DNA from 3 places in the Geobacillus sp. BMUD genome. Region 1 is predicted to be linked to each of the others. Evidence: predicted binding sites of a transcription regulator. Region 1 holds the regulator's gene; each other region holds the start of a gene.

The links. The regulator LexA, encoded in region 1, represses DNA repair genes until DNA is damaged. The targets are predictions, from matches to a motif close to CGAACATATGTTCG.
Region 2: recN (DNA repair protein RecN) is a predicted target of LexA. The motif match lies at 1,064-1,077, and genes of this name have one in related genera.
Region 3: ETC05_RS12035 (DNA polymerase IV) is a predicted target of LexA. The motif match lies at 1,068-1,081, and genes of this name have one in related genera.

The regions. Positions count from the first base shown of each region.
Region 1 covers NZ_SDLA01000001.1:432,979-435,247, forward strand. Annotated here, with positions in the region: gene glnA (type I glutamate--ammonia ligase) at 1-782, shown strand, start outside; gene lexA (transcriptional repressor LexA) at 847-1,470, opposite strand; gene yneA (cell division suppressor protein YneA) at 1,623-1,928, shown strand; gene ETC05_RS02120 (YneB family resolvase-like protein) at 1,947-2,269, shown strand, end outside.
Region 2 covers NZ_SDLA01000009.1:44,606-46,874, forward strand. Annotated here, with positions in the region: gene recN (DNA repair protein RecN) at 1-1,020, opposite strand, end outside; gene ahrC (transcriptional regulator AhrC/ArgR) at 1,148-1,597, opposite strand; gene ETC05_RS11370 (TlyA family RNA methyltransferase) at 1,652-2,269, opposite strand, start outside.
Region 3 covers NZ_SDLA01000010.1:66,931-69,199, reverse strand. Annotated here, with positions in the region: gene ETC05_RS12045 (PH domain-containing protein) at 1-718, shown strand, start outside; gene ETC05_RS12040 (hypothetical protein) at 715-870, shown strand; gene ETC05_RS12035 (DNA polymerase IV) at 1,126-2,269, shown strand, end outside.

The sequences.
Region 1 (2,269 bases):
CGTCCCATCATGAAGTCGCCCCGGGCCAGCATGAGATTGATTTTAAATACGCCCATGCCATTAAAGCATGCGACGACATTCAAACGTTTAAGCTCGTCGTCAAAACGATCGCCCGCAAACACGGATTGCATGCGACCTTTATGCCGAAGCCGATTTTTGGGATTAACGGTTCAGGGATGCACTGCAACTTGTCGCTGTTCCGCAACGGTGAAAACGCCTTTTTCGACCCGAACGGCGATTTGCAGTTGAGCGATACGGCGCGTCAGTTTATCGCTGGTGTGCTGAAGCATGCGCCGAACTTTACGGCGGTGACGAACCCGACCGTCAACTCGTACAAGCGGCTTGTTCCAGGCTATGAAGCGCCGTGCTACGTCGCTTGGTCGGCGCGCAACCGCAGCCCGCTCATCCGCATTCCCGCTTCGCGCGGCATGAGCACGCGCATCGAGGTGCGCAGTGTCGACCCGTCGGCCAACCCATACTTGGCTATGGCGGTGCTTTTAGCCGCTGGGCTTGACGGCATTCGCAACAAACTCACTCCTCCGGCGCCAGTGGATCGAAACATTTACGTCATGACGAAAGAAGAACGGCTCGAAGAAGGCATCGTCGATTTGCCGGCAACGCTGCATGAAGCGCTGGAAAACTTGAAGTCCGATGAAGTGATGATTCACGCGCTCGGCAAACATTTATTCGAGCATTTCATCGAAGCGAAGGAAATCGAGTGGGATATGTACCGGACAACGGTCCATCAATGGGAATTGGATCAATATTTGGAGCTTTACTGATGCATAAAAAAGCTGCCCTGTTTTTCGGGCAGCTTTTGTTATGGCGGCAGCGCTGGCCGGACTCTTAGTCGATCAGGCGATAGACGCCGATCACTTTGCCGAGAATCGTGCAGTCGCGGACGAGGATCGGTTCAAGATGCGCGTTTTCCGGCTGCAGGCGGATGTGGTCTTTTTCCTTGAAAAACCGCTTCACCGTCGCTTCGTTGTCTTCCGTCATGGCGACAACGATGTCGCCGTTGTTGGCCGATGACTGTTGGCGGACGATGACGTAGTCGCCGTCGAGAATGCCGGCTTCGATCATGCTGTCGCCCATCACTTCAAGCATAAACAGCTGTTCTTCGCCTGAGGCGAGCCGTTTTGGCAACGGAAAGTAGCCTTCGATATTTTCCACTGCGGTAATCGGTTGGCCGGCCGTCACTTTGCCGATGATCGGCACAGAGATCGTTTCCTCTTTTTCTTTTTCCTTGGCCATGTCAGGGTCCAAAATTTCAATGGCGCGCGGCTTTGTCGGATCGCGGCGGATGTATCCTTTGCTCTCTAGGCGCGCGAGATGCCCATGGACGGTTGAGCTTGACGCAAGCCCGACCGCTTCCCCAATTTCCCGCACCGACGGCGGATACCCCTTCGTTCTCACTTCCTGTTTAATAAACTCTAAAATTTGCTGCTGTCGTTTTGACAGTTTCGTCATCGTTTCACACCTCTTGCTACATCATTTGCCTCCATTATATCATGCGGAAGATGAAAAAACAAACATGAGTTCGAGTTTTTTATTGACACAAACAAACGTTCCTAGATATAATGAAGGAAAGCGAACAAACATTCTAGGAAAAGGTGGGGGAAATGGGAAAAACATTGTTGCACCACTTTCTATTCTCTTTTTTGTTTGCGCTCGTGTTGGCAGGGTTCGTCTACGCCAGCAGCCCGGTCGATCAAAAAGAATACGTGACGATCACGGTCGCTCCTGGCGATACGCTTTGGGGGTTGGCGAAGCAGTATGAAGAGGAGCACGGGCTGTCGCCGAATGAGTTTATCCGCTGGGTGATGGAGATGAATCACCTGTCGAGTTCGCGCCTCACGGCAGGTGAACAAATCGTGATCCCCGTGTTAAAATCAAAGCAGGGCGGCTCATTGGCCGTCAACCGGTGACAGAAAGAAGGGGAGGCCATGAGAGCGGTCATTTATTGCCGCGTCAGCACAGACAAAACAGAGCAGGAAACGTCGCTGGCTAGGCAACGCGATGAGCTGGAGCATCTGGCGGCTGAGTGTGGATTTGAAGTCGTCAAGGTAATCGCTGAGCAGGCGAGCGGTTATGAAGCTGATCGCGATGGCGTATTGGAGCTTCTCGAATTGTGCGAAGAGGGAAGCGTCGATGTGTTGCTTATTCAAGATGAAACGCGGCTTGGGCGCGGCCATGCGCGCATGGCGGTGCTGCACTGTTTGAAAAAGCAAGGGGTGAAAATATACAGCGCCAACCACCGAGGGGAAAT
Region 2 (2,269 bases), on a different contig from region 1:
ATTTTCGATTGTCTCGATTTCCTCGGCGATCGTCTCGGCATAGTGCAAAATATCGGCGATCGTCGCCCCGTATTTCCGTTTGAGCTGTCCGATTTCCGCGAGGCGGCTTTCAATGGCATCGAGCCGCGCTGGGTCGTACTCCATCTCCTCAATTTGATCGCGCAGCTTATACATGACTTCCTCGAGCAAATAGTAGCAGTTCGCCGTCGTTTCATGCGCGTCTTTGAGCGCTGCGTCCATGCCCGCAACGTCATCGAGATGGCGCATCGCCTCCCCGACGGAATCAAGTCCGCGCCCATCGCCGGCCAGCGCCTCATAGCTTTTCTGCAGCGCGGTGTAAATTTTTTGAAAATTGACAATGCGCACTTTTTCTTCCATCAACCGCTCGTCCTCGCCCGGCTCGAGTGCCGCCTGCTCGATTTCGCGCAACTGAAACGTCAGCAAATCAAGCCGATGCGCCATTTGCTGCTCATTTTCACTCAGCTTTTTTAATTTGTTTCCGAGCGCCTCATACCGCTCATAAACGGCGCGGTAGCGGGCAAGCGCCTCTGCCGCCTCTAGGCCGCCGAACTCGTCTAAAAGCGGCAGATGACGGGACGGATCCATCAGTTCTTGATGTTCATGCTGGCCGTGAATATCAACAAGCGTCGTCCCGATGTCGCGCAACACCGCCGTGGTGACGAGCTTGCCGTTAATGCGGCAGACGCTTTTGCCATTGGCTAAAATATCGCGGCGCAACACGATCATGCCGTCGCTGGCGTCGATGCCAACGTCCGCGCATTTTTGCCAACACGGATGGCGGTCATCATCAAGCAAAAACAACCCTTCGATTTCCGCCTTTTCCGCTCCGAAGCGGACAAATTCAGCGGAGCCGCGTCCGCCGATCAACAAATGAATGGCGTCGATGATGATCGATTTGCCGGCTCCCGTTTCGCCGGTTAACACCGTCAGCCCTTTGTCGAACGACAGCGAGAGCGACTCGATAATGGCGAAATTTTTAATCGACAGCTCGGCGAGCATTTCACCACTCCTTGCCTGTCCGATTGATTCTCCTTTTGATTATAGCACATATGTTCGAATTCGCAAGCGAGGACCGTCCCCGTCGTTCCGTCCTTGAACGCAGAACGGAAGCTGGGCCGGTCCTCGACTAGAGCATAGACAACAGCTGGTCGGACACTTTTTTCGCATCTTTTGGCGTCCGGCAAATGATTAGGCACGTATCGTCGCCGCAAATCGTACCGACGATTTCGTTCCAATCCAAGTTGTCGAGCAAGACGCCGACGGCATGGGCGTTGCCCGGCAACGTCCGCAAGACGAGCAAGTTGCCCGTTCCGTCAAGCTTCACAAACACATCAACAAGCGCCCGTTTCAGCTTTTGCAACGGATTGAAGCGTTGGTCGGACGGAAGGCTGTACTTGTAGCGGCCGTTGGCCATGGGCACTTTGACGAGCTGCATCTCTTTAATGTCGCGCGAGACGGTCGCCTGAGTGACGTTAAAGCCAGCTTCTCTCAGCCGATCGACAAGCTCGTCTTGCGTTTCAATGTCATGGTTCATAATGATTTCGCGAATTTTAATATGCCTTTGCCCTTTGCTCACATTGCGCCACCTCCCCGCTTGCAACATGCCACGCTGTGTTTCATCCCGCCGGCGCTATTCGCCGTTCGCTTCTGTCCTCCCGGCGCGCAGGCGGGCATGCGCCTCGCGCACTATATAAGCGATCGGTGTCGGCAATCGGTTTTCTCCTTCACGACTTTCCCCCGAATAAACGGCGTGAAGCAAAAACTCAATGTTGCCGTCACCGCCGGTGATCGGCGAATACGATAAGTGCAAAACATCAAATCCTTCAGCACATGCGAACCGAATGATCGACTCAAGCACGTCTTCATGAACAGCCGGATCGCGCACGATCCCTTTTTTGCCGACCTTTTCCTTGCCGGCTTCAAACTGCGGCTTGACGAGAGCAATCACATCGCCGCCCGGCACAATGACCGTCTTGACGACCGGCAAAATAAGCCGCAGCGAAATAAACGAGACATCGATAACGGCTATTTCCGGCAGCCCTTTCGTAAACTGATCCGGCGTCACGTAGCGGAAGTTCGTTCGCTCCATCACGACGACGCGCTCGTCTTGACGCAGCTTCCAGGCAAGCTGGTTGTAGCCGACATCGACAGCATACGACAGCTTCGCCCCGTGCTGCAAGGCACAGTCGGTGAAACCGCCGGTCGACGCGCCGATGTCAAGAACAATTTTATTTTCCAGGCGAATGTG
Region 3 (2,269 bases), on a different contig from region 1:
AAATATGATCCGGTACGCTTCGTTTGTCGTGCGGAAACAAGAAGATACCATTGTGATTGCTCGCGGATGGTTGGAACGAAAAGCAGTGTCCGTCCCTGTTGACCGCGTCCAAGGTGTCGTCATTCATGAGAGTTGGCTGCGACGTTTTTTCGGATACGCCTCTGTGTCCATTATTCATGCCGGCGGGGCGCTTGATGGCGGACCATCAGGGGAAGTCGTTCTTTGTCCGCTGGTCAAAAAGCATCGCATCGTACCGATTGTTCAGGCTTGTTTGCCCGAGTATCGCCTCGATGTGCCGTTTTGTCCGCTTCCTCAGCGGGCAAAAAATCGATATATGCTTCGCCCGCTTTATTGGTTGACGATTCCGGTTGGAGTTGCCGCGTATATGGAGCGTCCATGGGGAGCGGGACTTTTGCTTGTGCTGCCGCTCGCCGCGTGGATCGGGGCGCGGCGCTACCGAGCCGCCGGCTGGGCGCTTTCCTCGAAGCAGCTGTCTCTCCGCAGCGGCTGGTTTCGGCGAACGACCGCGCATTTGTTAAAGCGTCACGTCCAATCGTTGGAAATCGCAACGACATGGTGGCAAAGAAAAAAACGGTTGGCGACGATCTCGGCTTCCGTCATGCCGGTCGGCACCTACTCCCGTGTCGTGGATGTGGATGAAAGAGATGCGGATTTGATCTATCGCTGGCTGCAAGGAGAAAGGAGCAACGAAACGTGATGAAAGCCTTTCTTCATGCGTTCATTTTTGCGTTTGGGCCCATTTTGCGGCAGCGTGCATTTTCGTATCATGGGTTTGGTTTGTGGGGCTGTCCCTCACCGGAAGAATGGTTGGCCGCCTTGATGGCAGCGGGAGAGGGCTGCGGTGGATGAACCGGATTTCCGCGCTCATAATCTGGGGAGTGGCCGGATATATGCTCGTTGGGTTATTTCACGGCTAGGCATCCTGCGCCTGCATGGTGTTTCCTCTGCATGGCTGGCAGAGGAAACTGTGAACATTCTAACCTCCTAAACCGACCCCGTTGGGCGCCAAAAGACTTTCCGCTTGTAGAAAAAGGGACTGTTTCTGGCGAACAAATGATCTGGTACAATAGAAACGAAGAAAACAGAAAAAGAAGGGGAAAGGACATGGCAACAGAACATGAATTCCGCGGACGGATCATTTTTCACGTCGACTGCAATTCGTTTTTCGCCAGCTGCGAGATCGCCCGCGACCCGTCGCTCCGGGAAAAGCCGGTGGTCGTAGCGGGGGACCCGAAAGAGCGAAAAGGGATCGTGCTGGCGGCGAACTATGTGGCAAAGCAACAGTTTGGCATCTACACGACGATGCCGCTCTGGGAAGCGAAAAAACGCTGTCCAGCGCTTGTCGTGCGCCCGCCGGATTTCACCTTTTACCGCGAGGTGAGCCGCCGCATGTTCCAATGGCTCGAGCGTTTCTCGCCTGTTTTGGAGCGCGCCTCGATCGATGAAGGCTATTTGGACATGACTGGCCGGACGCCAACGGTTCATCCGCCCGCGTTGGCGCGCCATATCCAGCAGGAACTGCTCGAGCGGTTGTCGATTCCGGTGAGCATCGGCATCGCCCCGAACAAATTTTTGGCAAAAATGGCGAGTGAGATGAAAAAGCCGCTTGGCATCAGCGTGCTGCGCAAACGAGACGTTCCGACCACGCTATGGCCGCTTCCAGTCGAACAGATGCATGGCGTCGGCGATAAAACGGCCGAAAAATTGTATACCCTAGGCCTTTATACGATTGGCGATGTGGCGAAGGCTGATCGGGCGTTGCTTGAGCAGGTGTTGGGCGTCTATGGCCCGCGCTTGCAGGAGCGGGCGAACGGCATCGACCCGCGTCCGGTTGATCCAGCAGCGGGGGAAAAGCGAAAATCGATTGGACACTCAACAACGCTGCCGTACGATATTGAGGAAGAACAGAAACTGCTCGCTGTCTTGCGCCAACTGGCCGAATCGGTCGGCGCCCGGATGAACGAAAAGCGGGTCGTCTCGCGGACCGTTCAGTTGACGATCCGCTACCACGACTTTCACACGATTACTCGCAGCCAAACGGAGGCAGAGCCGCTTCAAAAGGCGGAAGATCTCTTTTCTGTAGCGGCGCGATTGCTGAAAAAGCATTGGGACGGCCGTCCGGTGCGGCTTCTTGGCGTCGCTGCGCTTCATGTGTTTGACCGGGCAGGGGCGGTGAAGCAGCTCGATTTGTTTCATTATGAAGAGGACGCGAAAATGGAGACGCTTTGGAAAACGGTGGAACAGCTGC